Regions from separate parts of the Ferdinandcohnia sp. GQ5 genome, predicted to be linked through region 1. Evidence: riboswitches for the same ligand, from Rfam matches in the RefSeq annotation. Region 1 holds a riboswitch; the other holds the start of a gene.

Region 1 (8,162 bases):
AAGGTGTCGATGTAGTTGGATCACGTCTGAACAATTATCGATTCCCACATGTCATCGAATTACTAGAATCGGGTGCCATTACACCTGAAAAAATGCATACACATACCTTCGAATTTACTGATATCAAAGCAGCACTGGAAGAAGTCATTAACAATAAAGATGAGGTTTGCAAGGTTGTATTGACTTTTTAAATACGAATAGGTTAATAGAACTAGTTCAGAATGAAGTGCCCTACCTTTAGTACCATTTTTACAGAAAATAAAGGAATTTGTCGATTTCTGTGTAATCTGTAGAATGAAGCTACTAAAGGGAGGGTTTTGAATGGGGAACTTTGTCAAAGTTTTAGGGATTGTGCTGGTGTTGTTAATGCTTGTACTACCTGGAAATACTGCATTTGCTCATGGGGATGATTGCGGATGTGGCGACTATTTGCAAGGAGCAGAGCGTAACAAGGCGGTTGCGAGCATATTGAAATCGAATGAATTTAAAGTGGTGAAAGCAGATAAAAAGAGTAACGGATACCAGTTTGTCGGGGCTAATCAGATTATGGCAATAAAAATGCCTAACTCTGAGGGGAAAGTCTACACAATGGTCGCTGTTCCGTTTGTTCACGAAAATGGCGAAGTGTTATTATCAGTTTTTGCGGATGGAGTTCATATGGGTGACGGACCTCCTCCAGTACAATAAGTAAGTTTTGGCCCCTGATAAATCGTTAGGGGTTTTTTGTTGAAGTTTTGTCACAATTTTCCTTTGCAAAATTTGCTGAATAGTGTAAAATGGATTTTAATTGGAAAATGAAAATGGTAGGTAAAAAGTATGAGTTCTGAACAACTTTTAAAAATAATGGTAGACATTCAGAAAAAAGTAGAAGAAACAACTACTATCACAACTGAAGAGGTTATGCAGGATTTAATTGGCAAGTTAAAAGATTGTCACTCTGTATAACTTGATCAATTTTAAGGATGAAGTCAGAGGATGAACTCTGGCTTTTTTTATTTCAAGATAAAGCCTTTCGTAATCTCCTAAAATATGAGAATATGTAATTGTTTAGTAACTTTATTGCTTAGAAGTCCACTACTTATATTAGTAAGACAATGGTAAAAGAGTTTACAATTTAAGGAGTATAACCCTTGGCTGAATAAAGTTATGCCTCCGGCGGATGCCACGATTTTTCAGTGGATTTTTTTCGAGAAAGCTCGAAAAAAATCGGGCGCAAATACGCCAAGGCGCATTTGATTCAATAATTTAGGAGGAACTCAGATGACAAAGGTTCGTTTTGGTGTTTTATCAACCGCGAAAATTGCGCGAAATACAGTGATTCCAGCGATGGAGCGTGCACATAATGCAGAGGTTGTGGCTGTTGCGAGTGAAAGCGGGAAGGCGAAAGACTTTGCTGTTGACCTTGGCATTCCAAAGCATTATGAATCATACACCGATTTATTGAATGACCCTGAAATTGATGCGGTGTACATTCCGCTTCCAAATCAACTACATAAACAATGGGCGATTGAAGCTGCGAAGCACGGAAAACATGTGCTTTGTGAAAAGCCAGCAGCATTGACCTCACAAGACGTGGAAGAGATGGCGACAGCTTTTAAAGAAAACAATGTGATTTTCATGGAAGCGTTCATGTATCAGTTCCATCCACAGCATAACCGTGTGAAAGAAATGATCGCAGGAGGCGAAATTGGTGATGTGAAGTTAATTCGCTCAACATTCTCCTTCCTCCATGATTTGAATTCTGGAAGCATTAAGATGCAAAAGGATCTTGGTGGCGGCGTGTTATATGATGTGGGTTGCTATTGCATCCATGCAAGTCGTTTGATTACGGGTGAAGAGCCAGTTGAAGTGAAGGCAGCTGCAAACATTCACCCGACACATGACGTCGACATTACGGCAGCAGGTACGCTGAAGTTTGAAAGTGGCGTAATTGCGAACTTTGATGTTAGTTTTGAGCAATCATTTAAGGAGCAGTATGAAGTGGTCGGCACGAAAGGTTCGATCGTAGTGAAGCATGCATTCCGTCCTGACAATGAAGGTGGAAACGGTGTGCTTGTGGTGAACAACGAAGGAGGCCAACGTGAAGAAACGGTGCAAGGTGACCAGTATAAGCTTCAGGTGGAGCATTTTGCAGAAAGTGTTCTTTCTAATAAACAACCGATGTACAACCTTGATGAAACGTTGAAAAATATGCGCGTGATCGAGCAGGCACTTACTTCCGCTCGTAACTAAAAAGTCAGCCCCCGGGCTGGCTTTTTCGTTTCTTCCTTTTTTACTCTCCCTTACTCAAATCTATCAAAATTTCTCTCCCAAACATGTATATCTATCAAAAATCCGGCAATACTAGATTACTAGAAGATGGGACACAGGGACAGGTCACTTGTCCCAGAAAAATGGAGGGATTCGAAGATGATGAAGGTGAATGTGGAGTTACCTGAGGTTCTACCGGCGAATAAGGAAGATTTTATGAAATTGTTGCTAGAATTAGTAGTGAAAAAGTAATGGGAATTATGATGTGGTCTATTGTTGAAGAGTAGAAAAACTTATATACTAATAGAAGAAAACGTATATCAGAATAGGGCAAACTCTCCGAAAGGATTGGACGCAAAGCCTAGGGTCTACCGTACACTGTACCATGATCGCCTGGCTGCCAATAATGTACGCTTGTTGGGCCATTCTTTTAGTGATTGGTCTTATTTTTTTGCCTGATTTTCTACTATTCTACGAGGAAGAGGTACCATAGATGAAAAGTATTCGAACAAGGTTATTTGTTAGTTTTTTTGCCATTATCATCCTTTGTATAGGCTTAGCGACCTATAATTACATAGCGGTGTCCAATATGAATCAGAAAACGGACGATGTTGTGTCGGAGGAACTCTCCGTTTTACTAGAATATGATAGTTTGAAATACAATATTGCCCAGAGTATTGCGCTTGCGAGGGCGTATGTACTGTATGGGGATGATACCTATAGAAATGAGTATGATGTTTACTCGGTAGAATTTGATTTAACGGATCGAAAATTAAATGCAATGAAGGTAAAAGAGGTTGAAGAGCTTATAAGAGAAATGAAAAATTGGCGTGAATTGATGAAGGAAAAAGTTTTTGCCCCTTATGATAGCGGGGATACTGAGCTTGCGATGCATAATTTGAAGACGTATATCCAGCCGAAGTCAAATGAATTGATGGAACAAGTTAAAAAGCTCACGGATGATCGAGAAAGACAGATTGTCTCAACGGGTACGGACGTTGTGAAATATGGTCAATCCGTGAACTTTGTAGGACTTCTGGTCACAGCTGCTGTGATTATTTTAGGAATTGTGATTTCGATTTATACCTCTGTGGTGATTGCTAGACCGGTAAAAAGTGTTGCAAGTCGAATGAAGGCGATTTCCAATGGCAATCTTCAATCGGACCCAATTAAAACGAAGCTCAAAGATGAAATTGGTCAGCTTGTTTTGGCGGTTAATGAGATGAATGAAAATTTAAAAGGCATGTTTAAGAAAATGGTTGTCGTCTCCGACAGTGTCACTGGTCAAAGTGAAGAATTGACCCAGTATGCGGATGAGGTTATGGCGGGCAGTCAGCAGATAGCAGTCACAATGGAGGAACTTTCACGCGGTGCAGAAGACCAGGCGACGTCTGCTACCACATTAATTGAAAAAATGTCCACGTTCTCGGACGAAATCATGCATGTAGCGGTTAAGGGCGATAGTATTAAGGAACAATCACAAGGCATGCTTGCCATGACAAACGACGGCAGTTCATATATGGAAACATCGATTCAACAAATGTCGAGCATCTATGAAAAAATGAAACAGTCACACGCGCTTGTTGTTGGTCTGGACCATAAAACAAACGAGATTACGAAGCTTGTTAAAGTTATTCAGGAGATCGCGGGGCAAACGAATCTTTTAGCATTAAACGCAGCAATCGAGGCAGCCCGCGCAGGAGAACACGGAAGAGGATTTGCGGTTGTTGCCGATGAGGTTCGAAAGCTTGCAGAACAGGTTGGTAAATCGGTCGCAGAGATCACAGAGATTGTAAAAGGTATCCAAACAGAATCAAAGCAGGTCGTTCAATCCTTAGATGACGGCTATCAATCCGTTGAAGAAGGCACCAACCAAATTCAAACGACCGGAAAAACCTTTAATGAATTGAAACGAACAATTGAAGAAATCGGTACACAAATAGAAGCAATGTCAAGCTCGTTATACGGGGTACTTGAAGATACAAGAGAGATTAGCGGTGCCATCGAAGGAATTGCGGCTGTCGCTGAAGAATCAGCTGCTGGCGTTGAACAAGTATCCGCAACCGCCCAGCAATCCAGTAGTTCCATGGAAGAAGTCGCCAAAAGCGCCAAACAACTCGAAGAAAACGCCGGCGAACTAAACGAACTCATCCAAGCCTGGGACAAATAGTGCTGGGGGAAGGACCCTTAGGGCAAATTTCATGTGCCAGGATTCCAGCCGCCGCTGTAACCTCCACTTTGGGTCCCAGCTGAACCTTGGGACACAGGGACAGGTTCCTTGTCCCAGAAGGCTGATGGACTCCTCCACAAGTGCCATGGTATATTATAGAAAAAAGGGAAGAGAGGAACTTCAGTAGTGGTAAATATCGGTGACATTCTTTTTCAATTATTTGCACTTCTCGTTCCATTAAGCATAATAGCGGTACTCGTTTATGTGGTACGGTTCTCAAAGCGGGTTAAACGAATGGAAGCGAAGCTAGATGAACTATCGAAAAAAGTAGAGTAGGACTTGGGAGAGAATCCCAGGTCTTTTTTTCTGAGAGTGTTGGTGACCAGTTTTTATCTCAGAAAAAGGATGCCAGTGTTGGCATCCTTCATTTTTTTACACTTACTTTAACATTACGAAACATGAATTTGGTTTTTTCTTGTTTGTTCGTGAGTACCATCGCGTCAATCTGGGAGGTGGTATCCTGCAGCTCGACCTCAAGCTGAATCGTCCGCCACGGATCATGCAAGCCAATCACCGGCGATACCGTCTCAGCTAAAAAAGTTCCTCTTGCATCAGTCTCATCCACAAGTAAGTAAACGGCGGCCTCTCCCTTCACCTGAACCTCAAATATAATTGTTTCCCCACCTTTTACCCCTCTAGGTGAAAAAACAAATCCTTCGTTTTCCTCAGCGCCCTTCGTTTTTACCTCAAAAGTACCTTCCTCGACCTGTACGACCGTAGCGCTCACACCAAAAAACGGTGACTTCTTCTCCGCAGCAGAAGCAGGCGATACCGAAAGAAATAATAATGCTATACAAAGTAAAAATTTGAATTTCATCATAAGGACCCTCCTTTGAAACAATGAGTCTGTTCCATTAGTATGTGGAAAAAGGAGGAAAACATGTAAGGCATAAAAAAACAACCGGTATTATAACCGGTTGTTTACCAACTTCTAATTCCAAGATGTGGTGGGACAAGGGACCTGTCCCTGTGTCCCACCGAACCCCTTTGCATATCTACCTATTCGATTTCTAAGTGTTTTTTCAAGCGGGATGAGACAGCTTGGCGTTCGTCTTCGGAGACGATCCAGTACCATGCGTCTAGGGTTTTGCCGACACCATCGATGCTGAATTGCTCAATGTTATGACGGGCATCCTTGTAGTTTGCCTGTATAGTTTTCATCTCGTCAAAGGAAATATCGGTTGTGACGTTATTGCCAAGTGCTCCAAGAATGTCATCAAATTTGGTGACGGAAGAGAAACTTGCTCCTTTGTTGATAATCCCTTGGATGACTTGCTTTTGACGATCTTGTCGACCAAAGTCACCACGAGGATCGTCATAGCGCATTCTTGCATATTTAAGGGCTTCTTCTCCGTTTAGAGTTTGAGTTCCTTCGGAAAATGACGCACCATCATATGAGAACGCAAATGTACTGTTCACTTGAACTCCGCCAAGCGCGTCAACGATTTGTTGCAGACCTTCCATGTTTACCTTTATATAATAATCCACCGGTACGTCTAGGAAGTTCTCGACGGAATCAATCGTCATATCAACGCCACCAAATGCGTAGGCATGGTTGATTTTATCTTGAGTTCCTCTGCCAACAATTTCAACGCGTGTATCACGTGGGATACTCAACATTTGCATGGAATTCGTATTTGGATTCACAGTAACCATAATTAACGTATCAGTACGACCCTTGTCGCCCGAGCGTTCATCAACACCCATGAGCAGAATGGAAATCGGATCTTTTTTACTGATATCGATCTGTGTAGTTCGTTTGTCGGAAGGACCTCGGTCTTCATGCATCTTTCCAACCGTACTCGCTACTGATTGATATAAATAGACGGCGTATCCACCGATAGCTAATAATATAACAAGAAAGATCGTTCCAATAACCTTTGGCCATTTCCGCTTCGTTTTCTGTTTCGAATGGCGGTCAACACGACTCATTTCAATCAACACCTTTTTTAAGATTAGGATAATCAAAAACTGCACAATATATTAGACGTATTAGAGGCAGAAAAGGTTTCAGATTTGCGTGAGAAAATGTCTATGTAGGTCGAAATTTAGCGAAGAGAGCAAAAGTGTGTGCGTATTTGTAACTCTATCCAAAATGTTAGATTAGTAGAGTCTCAAATCTGCAGGAAAATGTAACAAGGTACAAAATTTTCTAATTTATTTTACAAATTAAATCTGTTGTGGTATTTTTAAAATAATTAGTCACAAAACGCACTTAAAATTCCATTCTCCAAAACACTAATACATTTCAACGATGAACCATTTTCCCAGTCCTTGGGAGCTGCAACCGCAGTCGTATTGGATTTTGAAAGAGAATAAAACAGGCAGGGGAGATATCCCCTGCTTATTTACGTACACTCGAGACAAGGCCTACCCCTCGTCCCCTTCTCTTTATTCTATTCTCTCTAAAACCCCTTTTACTAGCTCGATGAATTTTGTTTTGACTCTACCTGCTACCTCGATTACTTCATCGTGGCTTAAGGGTTGGTCTAAGATTCCGCAGGCCATGTTGGTTAAACATGAAATACCAAGAACCTTCATGCTTGAGTGTACAGCGATAATTGCTTCTGGGACGGTTGACATTCCAACTGCATCGGCTCCAAGGGTACGGATCATCCGTATCTCAGCTGGCGTTTCGTTAGCTGGACCACTCCACCAGGCATACACACCTTGTTGTAATGTAATCTTTTTTTCATCAGCAACCGCAGTCGCAATTCCTCGTAGCCCTTTGTTGTAAACCTCGGACACATCAGGGAAACGGGTTCCTAATTCAGGATTGTTCGGACCAATCAATGGATTTATTCCAACTAAATTAATGTGATCCGTAATTAACATCAAATCCCCAGGGCTAAAGCTTGTATTCACAGCTCCACATGCGTTTGTGATAAGTAGATTTTCAATGCCCAGTGCTTTCATTACACGTACGGGAAAAGTCACCTCATCTAGCGTGAAGCCCTCATAATAGTGGAACCGCCCCTTCATTGCCGCAACAGTTTTTCCCATCAATTGTCCAATCACAAGCTCATTCGCATGGCCAACTGCTTCCGACTTCGCAAAATGGGGAATCTCGTTGTAAGGGATGACGATTGCATTTTCAATTTCATCCGCAAGCGTGCCAAGCCCCGAACCAAGAATCATCCCGATAGTCGGTCGATGATCCGTTTTACTCATTATGTAGTTCATTGCCTCCATAATATCTGCAGTTTTATGCATATGCATATTCCCCCTAATTTGTTTCAGAGCAATAGCTTTTGCTACTGCTCATTTGTTTGTCTATAATATTCTATATGAAAATCGTGTTTTTTCAAATTTGGGACGAGGGTCCTGTCCCATGGGAGGATATTAAATGAGTGCGGATGTTGTTGTGGTGGGTAGTTTGAATGTGGATATGGTGGTGAATGTGAAGGAGCGACCTGAATGGGGTGAGACGGTACTCGGTCATGGCTTTTTTACAGGAAACGGTGGGAAAGGTGGTAACCAAGCGTATGCAGCTGCGAAATTAGGGGCATTGGTCGCAATGTTGGGCTGTGTCGGGGACGATCTTTTTGGTAAGCAGCTTTTAGAAGGATTGAATGAAGTCGGGGTGGACACGTCAAATATTGAAAAGATAAGTGGCGTTTCATCCGGCGTTGCGGTGATCAGTGTAAATGCCGAAGGAGAAAATAGTATCGTTGTTTCACCA
Region 2 (8,162 bases), on a different contig from region 1:
GGCTTGAATTTCCTCTGAATCCTTACCTTCAGTTTTAATACCTAAATCCTTTGCTAGATTGTTTGTATAATTATCAAATTGTTCACTCTCCCTAGCTTGGCTACGAAGATCACTCGTGGAATCTGAAGTTGTTGTTTCTTCGGTAGTTTCATTTTCCTGTTCGTTCATACTTGAGTCCTTCACTCTAGTATCATCAGAAGGTACTAAAACCTCGCGTTCTTGTTTGACGTCAATATCTGTATCTTCACTTGCTAATACGGGTATTAATTGTGTGGAGCCTAAACAAAGTACAACGATTATACCAGTTATCACTATTCCTTTTTTCATTGATTTCACACTCTCTCCTCTCATCTGTTATAAATAGTTAAACCAAATCATTCGACATGTTACATCTTCACTATTTCCATTGTTATATACTTTTATTACTCGGAATCTAAATTCAACATTTTTTTGTCACGTTATCAATATTATTCCCTCCTTTGTTTTTTATGTGACCATTTTTCCAGTTGCTAAATTTTATATAGTTTTGAAACTCTCTGAAGTCCTCTTTGCTTAATCCGTCATCAATTGCATTTTTTAAGAGCTTGGTCCACTCTTGATCAAGTGGTTCATTAGAATGAGGAATCGTTCTTTCTTCTCCTAATAAAAATTCAATATTTGTATCGAGTGGCTTTGAAATCTTAGTTAAGAATTGAATAGAAGGATTTTTTTGTACATCTCGTTCAATATAGCTTAAATATGACTTTGAAACTCCAGCGCGTTTTGCAAGCTCTGTAATCGTGAGACTTTTCTGCCTTCGTAATTCTTTAATCCTCGAACCGATCATCTTCCTTCTCCTTCGTTAATTTGAATACTTACACGTTCATTATAAGGAACTTATTGTTCTTAATAAAATAATAAAATAGTAAGGAAATAAGAGATATTACGAGAAAACGAACGATATACGTTCTTTATTAAGAAAAAATGACTGATTTTGGGATTTTTCAAATATAAGACTTATGGGCTATACTCACATTGTAAGTTCGTTACAAAGAACATAAATGAACTTTACTAAGTACAGTTCTGGTTGATCTCCTTATCAATACATAAGGATTCAATATAAAAATTTATAAGAGAAAAAGAGGAGGAAACAAAAATGAGTTTGAAAAAGAAATTAGGTTTAGGGGTAGCATCAGCAGCACTAGGATTATCACTAATCGGGGGAGGAACATTTGCGTACTTCAGCGACACAGAAGTATCACACAATGAATTTACAGCTGGTACATTAGATTTAGCAGTAAACCCATCAGTTGTAATTGATGTTGAAAACATCAAGCCTGGAGATATAATGGTTCGTGAATTCCTATTAGAAAACAATGGTTCTTTAGATATTTCATCAGTTGATTTAGCTACAGCTTATAACGTTGTAGATGCAAAAGGTGATAATGTTGACGACTTTGGTAAACACATTAAGGTGCTATTCCTTGAAAATGCTGATAAAACAGGTGATGGTTGGGTTATCGGAGATTATAATGATGTAATTGCAGAAACTACATTGTATGATCTTCAAAATATGGAACCAGATGCAGTTGAAAACGTACAAGGCTTCTTTACCCACTTATTTGGATTAAACGGTGAAGGTGATGGTTTAGAGAATGGTACTAGTGACCAAATGTATGTTGCATTCGAATTTGTTGACAATGGTGCAGATCAAAACGAATTCCAAGGTGATACTTTAAAACTAGATTGGACATTTACTGCTCATCAAACTGAAGGGGAATTAAAATAATATTTCATAATTGAAAAGGGGAAGGGGATTCTATCTCCTTCCTTGTATACATACTAGTTACAATAATCTTGTGAAAAACGTTATTTATAGGGAGAAAAAAGGGGAAACGAAGATGAGTATGAAGAAAAAATTAGGACTAACTGCCGCAACAGCTATTCTAGGATTAGGACTTATTGGTGGGGGAACATTTGCTTATTTTAGCGACACTGAGGTATCAAATAATTCGTTTGCTGCTGGAACATTAGACTTAGAGCTAAAAAGTACTGATGACAGTGCATATGTTGATTTAAGTGTTGATAATATGAAGCCAGGTGATTGGACAATTAAACAACTTCGCTTATATAGCGAAGGTTCACTCAAAATTAAAGATGTAAAAATGAACGTTGATTACACAGTGTCTGATACAAATGGTGACAATGCTGGGGAAGATTTCGCAGATCATATTCTAGTAAGAATTAGTGAAAATAGACAAAATGGTCCAGTTGTACTTGATTGGACACCACTTTCTGAAATTGAAGATTTAGTTGTTGCTGAAGATTTAAACTCTAAAACAGGTCCATTAAATAATTCGGACAGACAAGTATTAATTTTCAACTATAAGTTCGATGATAATGGTGCGGATCAAAATAAATTCCAAGATGACAAATTAGATTTCCAATTGATTTTCGATGCTAGTCAACAAGATGGGGAACTTAGATAGCTACTAATAGGGGAGGAGAGCCCTCTCCTTCCTGTTTTATATATATTTATGAAAGCATAGCACCTGAGTTGTTTTCATAAATATATATAAATCCAGAATTGCGAATTTGAAGGGGCTGAGATAGCATTGCGAAAAACAAGTAGATTACTAAGAGAAATGAATAAAAGATATAAAAAATACAAAATCATATTTAAGGCTGCCCTTGTATTTTATATTCTAATATTCGCTATGAATTATTTTACTTCAACAACAACGGCATATTTCACTTCTAAATCACAAGGTAATATCTTAATTACTGCAGGTGAATGGTCGCCACCAGATAATAGTAATCTTGTATTCCCTGAGCCAGCTAACGATAATCTAAAAGCATGTCCGGCAGATATGGAAGTTATTTTAAGAAATACTGGAAGCGACATGACGACACAAAGTATTTATGAAATATATTTCACTTCAGAGAATGGAAAGCCTAAAAATCAAGGTGAAAAAATTTATGAAGGTGTTATTCCAATTCTAAAAAGTGGAGAAGAGATTACGTTAACACATAAAACAAGTAATGAAGGATTTTATGAGTTTAAAGCTATTCAAACGAATAAACAGTTTGATGATGCATGGAGCAAAAAGAAGCTCAAAGTAAAATGCATGAACAACAATTCTAATCAAAATGACAATTCTAATGAAACAATCGAAGTTGAAACGGAAGAGCCAGTTATTGAAAAAACTAAGGAAAATAATATAGAACCTGAAAATGAACAACAAAGTAATGAAGTATCCAGTGAGGAACCAACAGAAGTTACAAATGAAGAAGCAACATCTGATGGGATGGTAGGAACAACTGGTGATTCAACTGAAATTGCGAATGATATCATAGATGATAATAAAGAGGAGAAGGATGAATAATGAATAAAAAGAAGGTAATTAAGAAGTGGATTAATCAAATTGTCACGAGCTTGCTCGTACTATTATTAATAGGGGTAGCAGCTTTGGTAGTTTCAAATAAAATCTCAGGTGGGGAACCAACAATTTTTGGTTACCAACTTAAAACTGTATTATCAGGGTCAATGGAACCAGGAATCAAAACAGGATCTATTATCGCAGTAAAAACAGGCGGAGATATGACGCGGTTTAAAGAAGGTGACGTAATCACCTTTATGGAAGAAGATGAAAAACTCATCACTCACAGAATTACTGAAGTCCTAAAAAACGAGAATCAAGTGATGTATAAAACAAAAGGGGATAATAACAATACAGAAGATATTAATCCAGTATTAGCTCAAAATGTAGTAGCCGAATATCGTGGATTAACGATTCCTTATCTTGGATATTTTGCTGATTTTGCAAGTTCAAAAAATGGAACAATCATATTAATGATAGTCCCAGGGGTTTTGATCTTCCTATATTCTATTTTCTCACTTTGGAGAACAATTTCAAAAATTGATATAAGCAATAAAACAAAAGATGCTATCGAAGAAACAAAAACTAATTAAGGATCAATATTCTTTAAATATTGATCCCCTTCTAGGGAAGGAAGGGAGCAAATAATGAAGTTAGGTAAGAGTTTTATTAGAATAATATATTTTATGACAGTGTGTACTCTTCTATTTTTTTTTCTAGCAAATCAAGTTAAAGCATCTCCATCTAACAACAATAAAGAAATAGATATCAATACAACACCTGAAAAAGTATTATTTGATGTTGATAATTTTAAACCGGGAGACTGGGCAACTAGAACATTAATCATAAAAAATAGTGGTACTGAGGATTTTAACTATTTAACTTCAGCAGATCGAAAGTCAGGATCGAAAGAATTGTATGAGGAGTTATTTCTAACTATTTCTGATAAGAATGGAGATATTTTCAAAGGAAAATTGGGGAATTTTAAAAAAATAGATCCTAGACCAATAGTAAGTGGTCAACAAGAGGAACTAATATTTACGGTAGAATTTCCTCCACATTTAGGGAATGAGTACCAGGGTTTAGCAACTGAAGTGGAAATGAAGTTCTATGCAGAAGGTACTTTAGGTGGAGTCCTTCCTGTTGATGGACCTAAATTGCCTGAGACTGGTACTAACACCTTTAATATACTAATTGCTGGTATAATTTTAGCTTTAGGTGGAGGTTTTATATTTTACTACCTGAGAAAACGTTTAAGATCGTGATTGATAGATATTTAATTTAATAGGGAGTATATTCGTTCGTGTATTCTTTATTGAGAATGAATAAAAGCGGATCATAGGATATATCTGAATAAGTTCTCAATATTAACTTAACTTTATTAATGATGATTTGCGAGGTTTCCAATGAAATTTATCCTCATTTTGCTAGCTTTTTTAAATCTCATAGACGCATTTATCACCCATTTCGGAATCCTTGGCGGCCATATATCAGAAGCCAACCCGTTAATGTACACAATATACGAAATCCATCCGGTCTTATTTTTACTTATAAAAGCAATGCTTTCTTTATGTTTGATTTCACTTTATTTTATCATTCGTATCCCAGTGAACCGATTAATTCGTTCTTTATCCTATGTAGCCACTGCTTTATATGCATATGTTTTTATCCTCCATGGCTATTGGATTACTCAAATTTTCTAAATGGAGGAGTCTCTATGTATACAAAAACATGTTCAAGATGTTATCGACCATCTTTTAGGAGCAGTAAACAAGGTAAATGGAACTGTCCAATTTGTAATCATAATCTCGCAACATTTCGTGCCCGTGATGCTGGAGAAGCATATCCTTCATCATTACAGAAAAAATACCCAATTCCTCAACAATCTGAATCCCACAGTAATACCACTTTCGATACATACATATAAAATAAAAAATGCTTCAGGCAACCAATGTGCCGAAGCATTTTCTATTTATTATCCATCTTCCATTTGTTGAATTCTAAGAATGATCGAAATTCCTCTTTGGAAACTCCTGATTTCATTGCCTCGCGTACTAGTCTAGTCCATTCTGAATCAAGTTCTACACTTTCAGGTTCTGATTGTTCATGGAGCAATTCGTTGACTGTAACTCCTAATACTGTAGATATTTTTTCAAGAAATTGGATAGAAGGGTTTGATTGGAGATTCCGTTCGATTGAGCTCAAGTATGATTTGGCAACTCCAGCGCGATCTGCTAGTTCAGATAGGGATAATTGTTTTTGCAAACGAAATGTTTTGATACGTTGACCAATCATTCTTTCTCACCTTCCTTCATATACCTATTATAGCATATAACGAAGTAAATGTTTTATAACAAGAACACAAAAAACTGAAAAATAAAAAGGAACCCGATAATTTAGGTTCCCTCGCATCCTTATGTTTCCAATCCGTAGCTTCAAAAGGTTATTGTTATATGTATAGATAAGGTCCGTTATGCTGTTTTACTTTGGAGGAAAGCTTGAATATCCTGGACGCTCATTCCCATCTCCACTGCTTCTAATATAAGGTCGATCCAATCTTGATCCAATTGCTCATCTTTGTTTTGTACTTCATTTAACATTTCGTTTCCTCCCAAAATACAATTAGTATTCCAGGCAGTCCAGCCGTCTTAATTGTTACGTCCAATCTTAGACCTGTGACTTTGCGTCCCTATTTTTCAATAGGTTTGCCTTTGTCTGTTCGAATGTTAGCCGTCTACCTAAAACGATAGTCTCTTATGTATAGAACCTTTGTATTACATTTAGAAGTATAAAACATGAAAATGAAATTTTCTGTAAAAATCTGTCGATGTCAAAATATTTACAAAACACGAAATATAGTTCGTCCGACCAATCGAATTTTAGTAGTTTTACTCTATTTATGTAGAATAAACTCGAATTATAGGGATTTAGACCTATAAAATGTAAACTTAATGAAGTGGTTGGTTAATACATAGTGATATTCTAACCAGGTTTTTTGTAAAATTACCAAAAAATTGTAAGGAATTTGTCGAACGATTTCTTTTAAAATACCCTCAAAAAAATAGTACCTACCCTCGGAAGGTGAGGATAGGTCAATTTTACATCGTGTTTTGACAAAGATAAAACAACCCGCCATTGATAATTTCGACAAGAACTTTCGGTTCGTATTGCTCTTTGAGTGCTTCTTTTTCAATTTCATAGCTTTCAGGTTTTTCTTCGATGCCCTCATAAAAGGAATTTAGCAAGGCTAAATCTTCGTCCCAGCGCTGCCTTGCTTCATCTGCCCAAGAGTGGTCCTGAGTTTCAACATACCCTCGCACATATTGCTGGAGACGGTTAATTCCACTTTGTGGCTTAACAAGCGGTGACATTGTATACGTATGATCAGGTATCTTAGGAGTAAGCGGCAACTTTTCAACTTTTTCTTGGAAATCTTCAACAATGATTCCATTAATAAGCTGTAACCCGAGTGACATCAGCACATCACGCTTGCGGTCACTCTTGTATGAAATTTTTACATTCAACCCAAGCCACGGGAAAAGAGGGGTATTCCCTTGTGCACCGGGCGGTGATTGCTGATACAAGCGTATATAACTTGCGAGCTTTTTCGTCGATTCAAAAATCTGATGTAAACGGGGGGCACCAAAATGAATAAAGTCGCCCTTCACATTGTCAGGCGTTTGATCCCGATCTGTAATTAATGTAAGCTTCATCGGATTTGGAGTTCCGCCTGTTTTTTCAACATATGTCCAATAAAAAGGTCGATTCATTAATTGCTTATCTAAATCAACGGTTAATTGTACGGTCATATATCCGGGATGACGTTCAAGAATTTCACAATGGTTTGAAACAAAATAATTCTCAAGAAAGTTAACTATTTCCTGTTGCTGCATGCTGCTCACCACCATTTTGTTCTTCAAAGCTTATGATAGAAGTTAAATTTTCCATCTTAATTTTCATTTCACCCTCACTCCGCGAACGAAGCATGATATCCTGAATATGGTCTTCGATGTTACCGAGATCCAATCTTGTTAGGATATCATCCAATTGTCCAATCACACGCTCAAACAGATTAATTTTTTCATATAATAGCTTTAAAATATGCTCTTCAACCGTGTTCTTTGTTGCGAAATTATAAATATGAACATCTTTTTCCTGGCCAAGGCGGTGAATACGCCCAATCCGTTGCTCAAGCCTCATTGGATTCCAAGGGAGGTCATAATTAATAATGTGGTTACAGAATTGTAGGTTAATTCCTTCACCACCAGCTTCTGTTGCAATCAAGACCTGGAACTTACCTTTAAACAATTCTCTCATCCAATCTTTTTTCCCGCGTTTAAATCCACCTCTAAATGGAACAGATGAAATTCCATTCTGTTGCAGAAACCATTGTAAATACATTTGGGTTGCACGGTATTCGGTGAAAATGATGACTTTATCATCGATTTGTTTGATTAATTCAACCGCTTTTTCAGCCTTAGAATTTTGTGTAACCTGTTCGACCTTTTTCATGAGGCCCATCACCATATCCTCAGGGACCGCGCTACTTCCGTCTTCATTCTTTTTCTCAAGCATTTTCTTCAACGTAAAATATACAGCCTCTCGACTACTACAAGCCTCTCTTTGTAAGGTTAAGATTGAGAACATACTGGATGCAAAGCCTGAAAAGCTAGACCGATAGGCAGAAATGGCATCATATAGTTCCTGTTCAGTCTCAGAAAATTCAATTGGCACTGTTTCCACCTTGCGTTTTGTCCACTCAATTCCTGTATCGTCACGGCGATTGCGGATCATCACCTTATT

The links. Region 1 has a riboswitch for cyclic di-GMP ahead of AC6CHV_RS24330 (methyl-accepting chemotaxis protein). Riboswitches for the same ligand answer to the same signal wherever they lie in the genome.
Region 2: linked by a shared signal. The riboswitch ahead of AC6CHV_RS21765 (DNA-binding anti-repressor SinI) and the one ahead of AC6CHV_RS24330 (methyl-accepting chemotaxis protein) in region 1 are both predicted to bind cyclic di-GMP.

Annotation. Positions count from the first base shown of each region.
Region 1 covers NZ_JCAXEW010000028.1:23,989-32,150, forward strand. Annotated here, with positions in the region: gene AC6CHV_RS24310 (zinc-binding dehydrogenase) at 1-191, shown strand, start outside; gene AC6CHV_RS24315 (hypothetical protein) at 322-687, shown strand; gene AC6CHV_RS24320 (YwzD family small protein) at 817-945, shown strand; gene AC6CHV_RS24325 (Gfo/Idh/MocA family protein) at 1,261-2,232, shown strand; cyclic di-GMP riboswitch class I at 2,570-2,655, shown strand; gene AC6CHV_RS24330 (methyl-accepting chemotaxis protein) at 2,744-4,420, shown strand; gene AC6CHV_RS24335 (DUF4083 family protein) at 4,607-4,756, shown strand; gene AC6CHV_RS24340 (hypothetical protein) at 4,845-5,300, opposite strand; gene tagU (polyisoprenyl-teichoic acid--peptidoglycan teichoic acid transferase TagU) at 5,480-6,412, opposite strand; gene AC6CHV_RS24350 (purine-nucleoside phosphorylase) at 6,872-7,693, opposite strand; gene rbsK (ribokinase) at 7,827-8,162, shown strand, end outside.
Region 2 covers NZ_JCAXEW010000022.1:5,636-13,797, reverse strand. Annotated here, with positions in the region: gene AC6CHV_RS21815 (hypothetical protein) at 1-336, opposite strand, end outside; gene AC6CHV_RS21810 (helix-turn-helix domain-containing protein) at 440-826, opposite strand; gene AC6CHV_RS21805 (TasA family protein) at 1,136-1,768, shown strand; gene AC6CHV_RS21800 (TasA family protein) at 1,881-2,468, shown strand; gene tapA (amyloid fiber anchoring/assembly protein TapA) at 2,595-3,365, shown strand; gene sipW (signal peptidase I SipW) at 3,365-3,952, shown strand; gene AC6CHV_RS21785 (TasA family protein) at 4,007-4,624, shown strand; gene AC6CHV_RS21780 (DUF5658 family protein) at 4,766-5,062, shown strand; gene AC6CHV_RS21775 (hypothetical protein) at 5,077-5,286, shown strand; gene AC6CHV_RS21770 (helix-turn-helix domain-containing protein) at 5,328-5,654, opposite strand; gene AC6CHV_RS21765 (DNA-binding anti-repressor SinI) at 5,831-5,959, opposite strand; cyclic di-GMP riboswitch class I at 5,990-6,079, opposite strand; gene AC6CHV_RS21760 (YqhG family protein) at 6,458-7,252, opposite strand; gene AC6CHV_RS21755 (DEAD/DEAH box helicase) at 7,230-8,162, opposite strand, start outside.